4 regions of the Clostridium saccharobutylicum DSM 13864 genome follow, and region 4 is predicted to be linked to each of the others. Evidence: riboswitches for the same ligand, from Rfam matches in the RefSeq annotation. Region 4 holds a riboswitch; each other region holds the start of a gene.
The links. Region 4 has a riboswitch for cyclic di-GMP ahead of CLSA_RS07170 (hypothetical protein). Riboswitches for the same ligand answer to the same signal wherever they lie in the genome.
Positions count from the first base shown of each region.

Region 1: linked by a shared signal. The riboswitch ahead of CLSA_RS17990 (hypothetical protein) and the one ahead of CLSA_RS07170 (hypothetical protein) in region 4 are both predicted to bind cyclic di-GMP.
Region 2: linked by a shared signal. The riboswitch ahead of CLSA_RS11700 (response regulator) and the one ahead of CLSA_RS07170 (hypothetical protein) in region 4 are both predicted to bind cyclic di-GMP.
Region 3: linked by a shared signal. The riboswitch ahead of CLSA_RS05595 (prepilin peptidase) and the one ahead of CLSA_RS07170 (hypothetical protein) in region 4 are both predicted to bind cyclic di-GMP.

Region 1 covers NC_022571.1:4,103,771-4,107,425, forward strand. Annotated here, with positions in the region: gene CLSA_RS17985 (methyl-accepting chemotaxis protein) at 1-1,313, opposite strand, end outside; gene CLSA_RS17990 (hypothetical protein) at 1,759-2,136, opposite strand; cyclic di-GMP riboswitch class I at 2,227-2,374, opposite strand; gene CLSA_RS17995 (AAA family ATPase) at 2,837-3,655, opposite strand, start outside.
Region 2 covers NC_022571.1:2,733,237-2,736,891, reverse strand. Annotated here, with positions in the region: gene CLSA_RS11705 (methyl-accepting chemotaxis protein) at 1-1,718, shown strand, start outside; cyclic di-GMP riboswitch class I at 2,008-2,096, shown strand; gene CLSA_RS11700 (response regulator) at 2,179-2,541, shown strand; gene CLSA_RS11695 (chemotaxis protein CheA) at 2,569-3,655, shown strand, end outside.
Region 3 covers NC_022571.1:1,276,603-1,280,257, forward strand. Annotated here, with positions in the region: gene CLSA_RS05590 (type IV pilus twitching motility protein PilT) at 1-866, shown strand, start outside; cyclic di-GMP riboswitch class II at 1,024-1,106, shown strand; gene CLSA_RS05595 (prepilin peptidase) at 1,412-2,164, shown strand; gene CLSA_RS05600 (GspE/PulE family protein) at 2,187-3,655, shown strand, end outside.
Region 4 covers NC_022571.1:1,641,259-1,644,913, forward strand. Annotated here, with positions in the region: gene CLSA_RS07160 (bifunctional 3,4-dihydroxy-2-butanone-4-phosphate synthase/GTP cyclohydrolase II) at 1-802, shown strand, start outside; gene ribH (6,7-dimethyl-8-ribityllumazine synthase) at 974-1,438, shown strand; cyclic di-GMP riboswitch class II at 1,678-1,761, shown strand; gene CLSA_RS07170 (hypothetical protein) at 1,886-2,089, shown strand; gene CLSA_RS07175 (GntR family transcriptional regulator) at 2,267-2,893, shown strand; gene CLSA_RS07180 (ABC transporter ATP-binding protein) at 3,289-3,655, shown strand, end outside.

The DNA.
Region 1 (3,655 bases), 2.5 Mb from region 4:
GTATTTTCAGACTCTTCTGCAAGATTTTTTATTTGATCGGCAACAACTGCAAAACTGCGCCCTGCTTCTCCAGCTCTTGCAGCTTCAATAGATGCATTTAATGCTAACAGATTTGTTTGACCCAAAACTCCTTTAATTGTTTCAGATAATATATTAATTTCTTCAACCACCTTTGATTGTTTCATGGCAATTTTCAAGCTCTCATTTATTGTATTAAATATACCTAAACTTCTTTCTTGTGACTTTATAACACTATCTCTTGTGTCAATTGCTCTTTTATTTATCTCAGAAGCTTCCATTGCACCTTCTTCAGCTTTTTTAGCTATGGACTTAACAGCTCTTTCTATTTCATTAGCCGTTGAATTCATTTCCTGTGCAGATGCTGCTGTTTCTTCCATACCCGCAGATAATTCTTCTGTTGTAGCAGCCACCTCTTCTATGTTTCCATTTAAATTATTTATATCTTCTGAAACATTAATTACTACTGTTTCTATGGAATTAGATTCATCTTTTACCTTTCCAATCAACTGCTTTAAAGAATTTTGCATCAATTGTATCGTATTTGCAATTTCACCAATCTCATCTTTTCTATTTATAAATTGTTCCGATTCATTAGTTGTGAAATCACCTTCAGCTACTTTTTTCAAATGATTTACACCTAATATAAGAGGATATGATATAGACTTTGAAATAATAAATGTAAGAATTGTCCCAATACCTATTGCAATCAAAAAGATTATTAAAAATACCACTTTAGAAGTATCAAAATTTTTAGTATTCTGAATACTTAATTGCTCTGCCAAATTAGTATTATATATAGCAATTTCCTTTAACGCATCTTGAAATTGTTTTTCATTGCTATCAACAGTTTTAAGTTCATCCATTGCAGCTTTTTGATCACCTTGAACTGCTAATTTAATAGCAGAATCTCTTACGCTTGTATACTTTTCAAGGTTACTTTCAATAACCGGAATCCTATCTGTTTCATATTGATCATTAGCAACTTGCTTATATTTTTTCCAGTTTTCAGAAAAATTTTTTTGTCTTGTTTCAATATCCTTTACTGTCTCACTTTGTTTATTTTTATCTTCTGTATGCAATAATATATAATATAAATCTGCTTCTATAGCTCTAGCTTGATTTCTATTGTCATTTAACCATTGAACACTCAATAAATTATCTTTGTATAATGCTGTAATATCTTTATTCGACTTTGAAATATAATAATATCCAACCCCACTCATTATGCTTGTAAGAAACAACGATATAGCTGAGAATAATATTAATTTTGATTTTACTTTTAAGTTGTTCACATAATCACCCCTCGACATAATTATACACTATATTCTTACATTCTCAATATGTACCAACAAAAAACATCTTATACGTCATCATATTTTCAATTACTATTAAGTAATTTAAAAACTTTCATAAAATTACTTAAATTGTCAAAAACAACACTTTACTAATTAATAGTTTTTCATAATTATAAATAATGCAAATTTTTTATTATAAAATCAAATAAAAATGACCTCTGCTTATTAACAGAGGCCAATCCCATAAATTTGAATAAATTCAACTACATAAATTAACGCTGAATACTTCCCTATTATTATTTTTTTCTTTAATATTTCTTATTAATATAAAATACCCTTTTTATATTATAATTCTCATTCTAGCCACTTAAGTGTGACTTATTACTCTCAATTAATAAATTACCCTTACCTTGTATTACATTCTAAGTTATTCTAAACACCCTTATTTAACCATAGCTGAAAGATTAAACATTTCACTAACATTATAATCAACAATTCCATACCTAGAACTCCAAGTGGATATCATATCATCTTGCATTGTACAAGTGCATATAATATTACTCAACAACGAACTTTTGTTATTATCTACTTCATCATATAATTCTGGATTAAAAATAACTGCATTATTATAATCTGTTTGTGATTTTGTCATGATTGAATTTACTTCATCCATACTAACATTGCCAAGCAACGAATCTACATTTGAAGTTCCTTCATCATTATTTTTCGCTACGGATACGTTTACCAAAGATGCTTTCGAAACCAAAGTAAACATCGATGACATCATAAATGATATCTTCCTTAAAAAACTTTTTTTCATATGACCCTACCTTTCATCGTGAAAAAGGGAAATAGGTCAATAAAAATGGACCAAAAAAATATTAATCACAGTTCCATTCCTATGATCTCCCGTGGTAACCGGCTGCCATCCACATAAGAAATATTTAAGAATAGTAAGCACATCAACTAGTCTATTTTTTCATATTTCTAAATAACTTTAGTGGTTCAGGCCCTTGGCTTTGCGTCTCACAGTTTCCCATGATTTGCCTTTTTCACTTTTTACTTTTTTTAATATTCAATTAAAAGCTTTATATTTTTTAGAACTTTTGTATCTTATAAAATATAAATCAATAATTTTCAATATCCAGGTAAAATTCTATCACATTGCTCTGAAATAAACAACATAAAAATCACGAAATTTTCAGGTATTATTAACCAAATGTAACTTTATTACATAGACGAACAACTTATAACTTAAAACTACTGTCGTAATTCACCACAATGAAACTTAATTTTCTTAAAGAATATTTTAATGAATAGTACTATATTTTCAGTTAGTCAACACATAGTTTTAAATTACAATTTGTTTATCCTATGGGTAAATTTAATCCAGTTCTCTTATAAAAATTAATAAATTTCAATCATAAACAGCTTTGTTTTTCTCAATATTTAGCATATATTGTGGTAGCCGCCGGCTTAACTTTACTCATATGTTTGTTATATGTAATTTTAGTTTTATTCTAATCAAAATAGATATCCGAAAATTCCATATCAGTTATATCAACACAACTACTTGCATTCTCAACTTGAGTTTGTATATCTTCAGCTTCATCTTCATCTAACCTTTTAACTGGGATTTCGATAATAAACTTACTACCTTTACCTAGCTCACTAGATACAGATATTTTTCCTCCATGAAGTTCAATAAAAGATTTCACAATAGACAGTCCTATTCCGCTTCCTTCATTTCTTCTTGTGAATGTATTGTCGATCTGATGGAACCTTTCAAAAATAATATCCATTTTTTCTTCTGGTATTCCTATTCCAGTATCATCTACAGAAATTATAACCTTAGAGTTTTCATTTAAAACTTTCACAAATATATAACCATTTTTCGGTGTAAATTTTATAGCATTTGAAAGAAGATTAAGTAATGATTTTTCAATTTTATCAGAATCTACAGCTATAATCCGCTCTTCTTCATCTGTATCAAACAATACTGTTATTTCTTTTAATTCAGCATATTTTATAACCGATGTTGTTATATTCTCTATTAAGTTAATAATATTTAAATTTTTAAGCTCTAATTTTTTCAATCTCGCATCAATTTTAGTTATATCAATAATATTATTTACTAATCTTAATAATCGATAACAATTCTGCTTAATCGTCTTTATATGATTAAATAAGTTTGCATTATTTTCAGCCGAATTATTTTTAATATTAGCTTCTATTAATTGTATTCCACTTAATATAACGGCAATTGGTGTTCTAAGCTCATGGCTTATATTTGCAATAAAATTAGTCTTGTCTAAATTTGCCTTATTAGCTTCTGCCTT
Region 2 (3,655 bases), 1.1 Mb from region 4:
AATGGTTTTATGATTTAAAAATTGCAACAAAGTTAATCTTAGGCTTTGTTACTGTAGCCTTTATTGCAGGAGTTGTAGGTGTAGTAGGTATTGTGAATATTAACAAAATTAACAATCTTGATACTGAGTTATATGAGCGTCATACTGCTACAATGCCAGATTTGATAGATATAGTAAATAACTATCGAATAGAGAGAGGAATATTAAAAGACTTATTAATCGTAAAAGATTTAAGTAAAATACAAGAGAATATAAACAGATTTAAAGCCTTAGATGATGAAATTGATACTAGTATGCAACATTTAGAAAGTAATTCGAAAGATTCTGAGGTAATTAAAAATCTAAATGACTTAAAAAAATTATTAAGTTCATTTAAACAATATAGAGATAAGGCGATAAATTTTATAACAACAAATCAGGAGCAGCAAGCAACAGAAATTTTATATACAGATATATCAGGAATAGCAGATAATTTAGACACTACTATTAGTAACTTGACAAGTCTAAAAATAAATTTAGCAAAAAATGCTTCAGATAATAATTCAGCTTCAGCAAGCAGAGCAACTATTACAATGATTGTTGTACTAACTTTTGGAGTGATTATAGCAATTGTTCTTGGGATAGTCATAGCTCGAATTATAGGCAGACCTATAAATAAAATGGTGGAGGTTGCCAATAAAATTGCTTTAGGTGATATGAGCGTTGATGTTGAAACGGACACCAAAGATGAAATAGGCAGTCTTGCAGAATCATTTAGAAGAATGATTGAGAAGAATAATGAGGTCCTAAGTAATATTAGAAGTGCGGCAGAACAAGTAGCATCTGGTTCAAAACAGATATCTTATTCAAGTATAGCACTTTCACAGGGAGCAACAGAACAGGCAAGTTCAATTGAGGAATTGACTGCATCTGTTGAAGAAATATCTTCTCAAACACACTTAAATGCTCAAAACGCTAATAAAGCAAATGAACTGACTGAAGTTGCTAAATTAAATGCTATTCAAGGTAATAATCAGATGAAAGAAATGCTTAAAGCTATGGAAGCGATAAATGATGCTGCAAGCAATATTTCAAAGGTTATTAAAGTAATTGATGATATTGCATTTCAAACCAACATACTTGCACTTAATGCTGCTGTTGAGGCTGCAAGAGCAGGACATCATGGTAAGGGATTTGCAGTTGTAGCTGAAGAAGTAAGAAATCTTGCTGCACGTTCAGCAAATGCCGCAAAGGAAACAACTTACATGATTGAGAATTCAATAAATAAGTCTGAGGGTGGGACAAAGATTGCAATAGATACGGCTAATGCTCTTAATGAAATAGTAAATGCTGTTGAAAATGTAGCAAACCTTATAAGTGATATTGCTATTGCTTCAACTGAACAGTCTACAGCTCTTGGACAAATAAATCAAGGCATTGTTGAAGTGTCGCAGGTTGTTCAAAGTAATTCAGCTACTTCAGAAGAAGGTGCTGCAGCAAGTGAAGAATTATCAAGTCAAGCTGAACTTCTTAGAGAAATGGTTAGTAATTTTAAATTAAAACAAAGTGTAAAATCATATAATACCTTAAATGAACTTAATCCAGAAGTGTTAAAAATGCTTGACGAAATGGCTGAAAAAAAGAAGTATCAAACATCTCATATTAATGAGGAATATAGAGAACCAGCAATTACAAAAACTAAAATTATATTAAGCGATAATGACTTTGGAAAATATTAATTAATATAAGTCTGTGATTGGTGTATTAAGAAAAGGAGTAGTTTAAAATTAAGAAACTACTCCTTTATTTTCTTACATAAGCTTTGTAATATAACTAAATAATCCATTCTTCAAATATCTTGGATTATTTACTATACAACTCATGATTCTCCATAAAATTTATTGATTCGACTTTTAAAATATGCTATTATAATTATGATAATTGTAATTTGTATTTAAATTTAAATCTTATTATATACTATCACTATATTTAAAAAAACTTAGTAAATAAAATATTTAGTAAATCAAATATTGTAAATAGCAAATCCATTGAAAGGTGGAGACGCAAAGCCATGAGTCTAAAGCAATAAGTAATGCCATGATAGTCAGGTTGCCAAAAATGTTAGTGGTTTATTTCATGGCAGGCAATATGTTTATTGTCTGCTTATTTTTTTCTTAATAAGAAGGAGGAGTTATGATAATGAAAAGAGTTCTTATAGTTGATGACGCAGCATTTATGAGGGTTACTTTGAAATCCATGTTGGAGAATAATGGGTTCGAAGTAGTTGGCGAAGCTGAAAATGGAATTATCGGAGTACAAAAATATGTGGAATTAAATCCGGATGTTGTGACCATGGATATTACAATGCCTGAAATGAGCGGTATTGATGCTTTAAAAGAAATGAAAAAGATTAATCCAAATGTAAAGGTAGTTATGATTTCAGCTATGGGGCAAGATATGCTTATACGTGAATCTGTAATAGCTGGTGCTAAATCATTTATAGTAAAGCCTTTTAAAGAAGAATTTATGGTGAAAACTTTAACACAAGTATTAGGAATTTAATATATATTTTGGAACGGAGTGAACTAATTGTCAGATAATTTTATTCAAGAGCCCATGCTTGATATGTATATATTTGAAACTACGCAGCTTGTTGAACAGATTGAACAGGTCATAATAGATAGTGAAAAAGTTGGTTCTCTTACAGAGGAAGCCATCAATGAAGTATTTAGAATAATGCACACTATAAAAGGTTCATCTGGAATGATGATGTTCAATACTATAACGACAGTAGCCCACTCAATTGAAGATTTATTCTATTTTCTACGTGAAAATAAATCAGCAAATGTTGATTGTTCAAGACTTTCAGATATAGTCTTAGAGGGAATAGATTTTATTAAAACTGAAGTGGATAAGATTATTGAAAAGGAAAATCCTGATGGTGATACAGCAACGCTTATTTCAGATATAAAGGAATTTTTATCATACTTAAAAGAAAATAATGTGGCGATCGATGAAGAGAGGATTAATGAAAAAAGTGGTGAACCACAAGAATATATAAATTCAGCAGCTTGTGATAATTTAAGAAAAAATGTATTCAAAGCTACAATTTATTTTGAAGATGGATGTGAGATGGAGGATATCAGAGCGTTCAGTATAATAAATGATCTTAACGGATTGGCAGAAGAAATTTATCATATTCCTGAAGAAGTTTTTGGAAATGAGAAAAGTATTGAAATTATTCGTAATGAAGGTTTTAAAATATCGTTTAATACAGATAAAGGATACGAAGAAATACATAAATTTTTTACGCAGATAGTATTGTTAAAAGAATTTAAACTTATTCAAGAAGAAGATAATGAGGATTTAAATAAGTTTGGTAGGAAAGAGCAGGATTGTATAGAAGAAAATCCGGCAGAGATTCCATGTAGCCCTAAGATTATAGAAGTTCAAAACGGGAAATCAGAAAATACTAATAAGGGCAAGCAATCAAATTCTTCTCACCAAAATATAATAAGTGTAAATGTTTCTAAGCTTGATCAACTCATGGATATGATTGGAGAATTAGTTATCTCAGAAGCTATGGTAACTCAAAATCCAGATTTAAAGGGATTGTCTCTTGATAATTTTCAGAAGGCAGCAAGGCAATTAGAAAAAATTACAGGCGAGCTTCAAG
Region 3 (3,655 bases), 360 kb from region 4:
ATAAATTTAATAAATTTTTGGATGATGGAGAGATAGATTTTAAATATAACAGACCAGGAGTTGCCAATTTCAGAGTTAATGTTTATAAATGCAAAGGCAGCTTTGCTATATGTTTGAGAGTTATTAAAGAATCTATACCAAGACTTAAAGATTTAACAGAAGCTACTGCTTTAAAAGCTTTTACTGAATTAAATGATGGGTTAGTTCTTGTTACTGGGCCAACAGGTTCTGGTAAAAGCACAACTCTTGCAGCTATGGTGAATGAAATAAATTCCACTCGGGAAAAACATATTATTACCTTAGAGGAACCTATAGAATATATTTATGAAAATAATAAATCAATGGTAAATCAAAGGGAAGTTGGACAGGATACTAAAAGCTATGCTATGGGTTTACGAGCAGCACTTAGGCAAGATCCAGATGTTATATTGGTAGGAGAAATGAGAGATCCTGAAACAATAGAAATAGCGTTGAGAGCAGCGCAAACAGGTCATTTGGTATTTTCAACTTTGCATAATATGGGAGCAGCTAATAGCATATATAGGATAATAAATTCTTTCGAATCTGGTCATCAAAATGAAGTTAAAATTCAGCTGTCATCTTTGCTAAAAGGTGTTGTTTCGCAAGTCTTGCTTCCAAATGCATCAGGATCAGGACGAACAGCTGCAATGGAGATAATGGTATGTACGCCAAGTATAAAGAATTTGATTAGAGAAGGTAATTATGAACAAATAAATAGTTTTATTCAAATGGGATCTAAGTTTGGAATGCAAACGATAGATATGGATTTAAAGAGATTAGTTAATAATAATATAATATCTCGTGATGAATATGAGAAATGGGTAAGAAATAACAAGATTAATTAATATAATATTAATAGTTTGTTATTATTTAAACATTTAAAGTATAATTTGTGCTAATTATAAATAAAATGCTAGACTGGTAAAAAAATAAGTGGTAACATAATATATGCAAGAATAATATTATTAAAAGTAATATTATGAGATGTATGTAAGATAATTTAGTTATAAGGAAACTGTGATCCATATATTGTAATTGGGCGCTTTATATATGGTGAGTTAGTAGTGCAACCGACCTTTATAGTTTATAAAGGTCGGCTTTTTTATTGTACAGAAAATTATAGAATTTTCTAGCATTGAAAGCCTGAGGTTGTAGCTTTAGGGCTAATGCTGTATAAAAATAGATAAGAAAATAACTCCGAAGGGAGCTTAATGTGGTCACTTTGTTATGCAGAAATAGTTAAAGCTATGTTAATTTAAAATATTATGAAGTTAAATGAAATAATTCTTGAAAAAATATACAAAAAAGAATATAATTAATAAATAATATGTTTAAATATGTAATTAATGAAAATAAAATGAATATAAACCAATATAAGGGGAGTGGGAATTTGGAATATGTCTTGATTTTAATTTTGGGACTAGTTATAGGTAGCTTTTTGAATGTGTGTATTTATAGAATACCAAGGGAAGAATCCATTGTATTTCCACCATCACATTGTGCAAAATGTAATCATAATTTAAGTCCATTAGATTTAGTACCTGTGATGAGTTATATCTTTCTTAGAGGAAAATGTAGATATTGCAAAGAAAAAATTTCTATGAGATATCCACTTATAGAATTATTTAATTGTGTACTATATTTAATCGTATACTTTCAATTTGGATTGACATTAGTTGCTTTAAAATATTGCATTTTAGTATCGATTTTGATTGTTATAGGATTTATAGATTATGATACTCAATTTGTATTTACGAGCACTACGATTTTTGGGGGAATTATAGCAATAATATTTATATTAATTCAGACGATTCTTTATAAAAATGAAAGTACTGATTTGATTTTAGGCGGAATAATAGGATTTGTAATTATATGGTTAATAGTAGTATTAACAAAAGGTATGGGGGAAGGTGATATTGAAATAGCTACTGTTTGTGGATTGTTTTTAGGTATGAAGGGTATTATGCTTGGATTATTTTTATCAATTGTATTAGGCGGAGCAATAGGAATAATTATTTTATGTTTAAAACTAAAGAAAGCTAAGGAAAAAATAGCATTTGGTCCATGCATAGCAATTGGAAGTTTAATAGCTATGATTTGGCAGAATGAAATATTAAACTTTTATTGGAATTTCTTTGTTTAGAAAGAGAAGGTGAGACGGGGAAGTGGCAACTGAAAAAAGAAGACTAGGAAATATTTTAGTCAATGCAGGTAAAATTACTGGATATCAATTGCAAGAAGCATTAAAGTCTCAAAAGGCCCTTGGAAAAAAACTTGGAGAAATATTATTAGATAGTAAGATAGTAACAGAAGATGACATAATTGAATCAATAGAACAACAAACGGGGATAAAGAAAGTTGACCTAAACACAATAAATTTTGATAGAAAGGCAATAACTTTAATACCTGAAAATTTATGTGATAAATATATATTAATCCCATTTGGCTTTGATAATAATAAAATTAAGGTAGCATTATCAGATCCTTTAAATATATTTGCAATAGATGATGTTGCAATATCTACAGGATTTGAAATAGAATCTTTTATAGCTAAAAAGAAGGATATATGTAAATTCATAGGTATATATTATAGTAGTCAACAGGTTAATAATGCTGTAATGCAACTTTCGAAAGAAAGCAATAAATTTAGTAAAAATTCCAAAGTATCTTTAACAGATATGAATGAAGTAAATAGTGCACCAGTTGTAAAAATGGTTGAGTCTATGTTTAAAAATTCCATAGAGATGAATGCGTCAGATATTCATATAGAGCCATTTGAAAATGAAGTTAGAATAAGATATAGAATTGATGGTAAATTAAAAATTATAAATACTCTTGGAATTGAAAGTTTAGGGACAATAGTTACAAGAATAAAAATACTTGCAGGACTTAACATTGCTGAAAAGAGGATACCACAAGACGGAAGAACAATGGTTACTATAGACAATATGGATGTAGATCTTAGAGTATCTGTGCTTCCAGTAGTTAATGGAGAAAAGATAGTTATAAGAATTTTAAATACTGGTGGATCCATATTAAAAAAAGAGCAACTAGGAATGGGAAAAGAAAATATTAAGAAATTAAATAGAATAATTTCAAACCCACATGGAATAATACTTGTTACCGGACCTACAGGAAGCGGAAAGTCAACAAGTTTATATTCAATATTAAGTGAGTTGAATTCTAGTAGTGTAAACATAATAACAGTAGAAGATCCTGTTGAATATACAATGAATGGTATAAATCAAGTAAGTGTAAATGAAAAAGCTGGATTGACTTTTGCTAGTGGATTAAGAAGCATATTAAGACAAGATCCGGATATAGTGATGATTGGAGAAATCAGGGATGAAGAAACAGCTGAAATAGCTACTAGAGCTGCGATTACAGGACATTTAGTTTTAAGTACACTTCATACTAATGATGCACCTTCATCTATAGCTAGACTTATAGATATGGGAGTTAAGCCGTATCTAGTTTCAACATCTGTAGTTGGAGTAATGGCACAAAGACTAGTTAGAAAAATATGTGATAATTGCAAAGAAGAATATATGGCAAGTGATCATGAAAAAGAAATTTTAGGACACGATGTATATAAGCCGCTGATTTTGAATAAGGGAAAAGGTTGTGGTTATTG
Region 4 (3,655 bases):
GAAAAAAGGTGTTTTAGAAAGAATAGGACATACAGAAGCTTCTGTAGATTTAGCTAAACTTGCGGGATTTAAAGGTGCTGCTACAATATGCGAAATAGTTAATGATGATGGAAATATGGCAAGAAGAGATGATTTAATGATTTTTGCTAGAGAACATAATTTGAAAATCTTAACTATATCAGATCTTATTCAATATAGATTAGAGAATGAAGTAAGTGTCTCTAAGGAAATAGAAGCTAAACTTCCAACTAAATATGGAGATTTTAAAATTATAGGATTTGAAGAAAGAGGCACAAATAAATGTCATGTGGCATTAGTTAAAGGGGATATTACTACTGATGAACCTGTTCTTACAAGAATTCATTCAGAATGTCTGACTGGAGACGCTCTGGGTTCGAGAAAATGTGACTGTGGAGAACAGTATGCAGCATCTATGGAAATGATAGCGAAGGAAGGCAGAGGTATGCTTCTATATATGAGACAGGAAGGTAGAGGCATAGGTCTTTTAAATAAACTTAAAGCTTATGCGCTTCAAGATAAGGGCCTTGATACAGTAGATGCCAACTTAGCATTAGGGCTTGAGGAAGACGCTAGGGACTATAAAGCAAGTGGCGATATGTTAAGAATACTTGGTGTAAATAAGGTTAGATTGATCACTAATAATCCAAGTAAAATAGAGGGTTTAACAAATAGTAATATTGAAGTTGTAGAGAGAGTGCCAATAGAAATGCCTTTAAATGAAAATGATGAATTATATTTAAGGACTAAAAAAGAAAGAATGAATCACTTATTAAATATATAAATGAGGAAATTTCATAATTAAATTATACCAATATAGGGTTATATGTATATTCTTATAAAAGACAATACATTCTAGCTGACTGTTAGGAACAATCAAAAAATAATAGATCATTATAATTATATATAAATTATTAAAAATAAAATAATATTTAAATTTAGGAGGAAAAAATAAATGAATACATTTGAAGGAAAGTTAATTGCAGAAGGATTAAAGTTTGGAATAATAGTAGGAAGATTTAACGAGTTTATTGGAGGCAAGCTTTTAGATGGTGCCTTAGATGCACTTAAAAGACATGGAGTTAAAGAAGAAGATATAGATATTGCATGGGTACCAGGAGCATTTGAAGTTCCATTAATAGCAAAGAAAATGGCTAAAAGTCCTAAATATGATGGAGTAATTTGTTTAGGAGCAGTAATTAAAGGTTCAACTTCACATTATGATTATGTATGTGCAGAAGTTTCTAAGGGAATTGCAAGTGTATCTTTAGAAACTGAAAAACCAGTTATGTTTGGAATACTTACAACAAATAATATAGAGCAAGCGATTGAAAGAGCAGGAACTAAAGCTGGAAATAAAGGTTATGAATGTGCAGTTTCAGCTATTGAAATGGCTAACTTATTAAAGGAAATTAAATAATAAAATTCAATATTATGCAATATGGAAAGCACACTTTGTATTGTCTAGAAGAGATTCTATTTAGTATGACGTGTGTTTTTTTACGTCTGGAAAGATGAATTAAAATAAAAATAAATAAGACAGTAAATAATAGGAAAGTATATTTGGGATTAATTATTGGTAAACTTTGCATCAAATATTGATTGGTTTACATAAATATGATAATATATACATATAAAGACATAAAGTAACATGAATATACAAGGATTGGGAACTGTGAAGAATTCTCTCTATTTGGGCATCTTGAGAATTTTGAGTTAATGATGCAACCCACCAATCAAAACTAATTAATTTTTATTTTAATTAGTTTTGGTTGGTTTTTTATTTATAAATTAAATATAAAATAATAAAAATAAATAAGTGAAATATACAATTTGTAAAATTGTATATAGGAAAGGTAGATACGCTATGAATATAAATAATAAAATTATAAAAGTTATAAATGATAATTTAGCAACAAATTCAGAGTTTGAATTTATTGCAGAGTTGGGAGATTTAACTTTAGCCGATATATATTATATTGAGAAAATATCTACTATTAATAGTATAAAAGAGAAATTTAATTATCAAATAATAGATAATACTTACATAAAGATTAATTATTCATGTTAAATAATTATACTCATATAACCTAATTTAAATAAGAGAATATTAGTCATTTGATCAAAACATATTATAAAATAGTTATAGTAGAAACAGGAATTTTATGATAAAATACGTTTGGAAAGTTAAAAATATATGTATTTTTAGTTCTAAACACATAATTTTGATAAAAGGATAGAAGTTAATATGGAGAAAAAAACAAAAATAGTAGGTCCAGTTTATCAACAAATTGCTGCTGATATTGCTTCAAAAATAGCAAATGGGCATTATGAAGTAGGAGAAAAAATATATGCACGTTCAGTACTGGCCAGTCAATATGGAGTTTCAGCAGAAACTGCAAGAAGAGCCATTTCTATATTGTCGGATATGGATATTGTTGATACAGCTAGAGGTAGTGGGGTAGTTATAAAGTCTAGTGAAAATGCAATTAAGTTTGTAAAGCAGTATGATGATATTAAAACTGTCACTGATTTAAGAAATGATATATTAAGTAGTTTGGAACGTCAGAAGAAGGAGAATGATCACTTAAGAAATCAATTGTTTGAATTAATAGATAAGACTGATAGATTTAAATCTATAAATCCATTTATGCCATTTGAAATACGGATATCAAAAGAAACGCCATATATAGAAAAGACAGTGGCTGAAATTAATTTTTGGCATAATACATCGGCAACGATTATTTGTATTAAAAGAAATGAATGTCTTGAAATGTCACCAGGTCCATATGCAGTTTTAAAAGAAAATGATGTTTTTTATTTTGTAGGAGATGAAAACTGTTATGAACGAGTGAATAAATTTTTATATCCATAATTAATTGATAAATAGTTTTAGAAAGATATTAGAAGGTAATATATACTTAAAATAACAATAGACTTTTGTTATTTTAAATATATATTATCTTTTATTTTTATAAATAAAATTACAGAATTGTTTATAGTTTAAAGTATATCTAGTCTAGAGTGAAGATTATTTTTGCATACAAATTAAATTATAGAAATTGAGGAAAAATATATTAAATTTTACTATTTGTAAATACTGTTTATTAAGTGTTATTTGACAAAATTAACAACTTAATGATATACTTGAGTTGTTACTAAGTGACAATCTTAAAAAAATATGAAGTTGTCACAATACGAAATAGAATGTGCATCTAATATTATTGATGTGAGTTATTAGATGAATTTTTATTAAGGGAGGTATCTTAAATGATAGAATTTAAGAATGTACGAAAACAATTTAATAATAAAACTATATTAAATGATATATCTTTTAATATAGCTAGAGGAGAATTAGTTGCTATAATAGGTGGAAGTGGGTGTGGAAAGACCACTACTCTAAAAATGATAAATCGTCTTATAAATCCATCTTCAGGTCAAATTTTAATTGATGGAGAGGATATTAAATATAAGGATATTATAGAATTAAGGAGAAATATTGGTTATGTAATTCAGCAGACAGGTTTATTTCCACATATGACAGTCAGAGAAAATATTGAAATAATTCCTCATGTAAAAAAAATGAACGAAAAGAATATAAAGAAAAGAACTTATGAACTTATGGAGATGGTGGGTT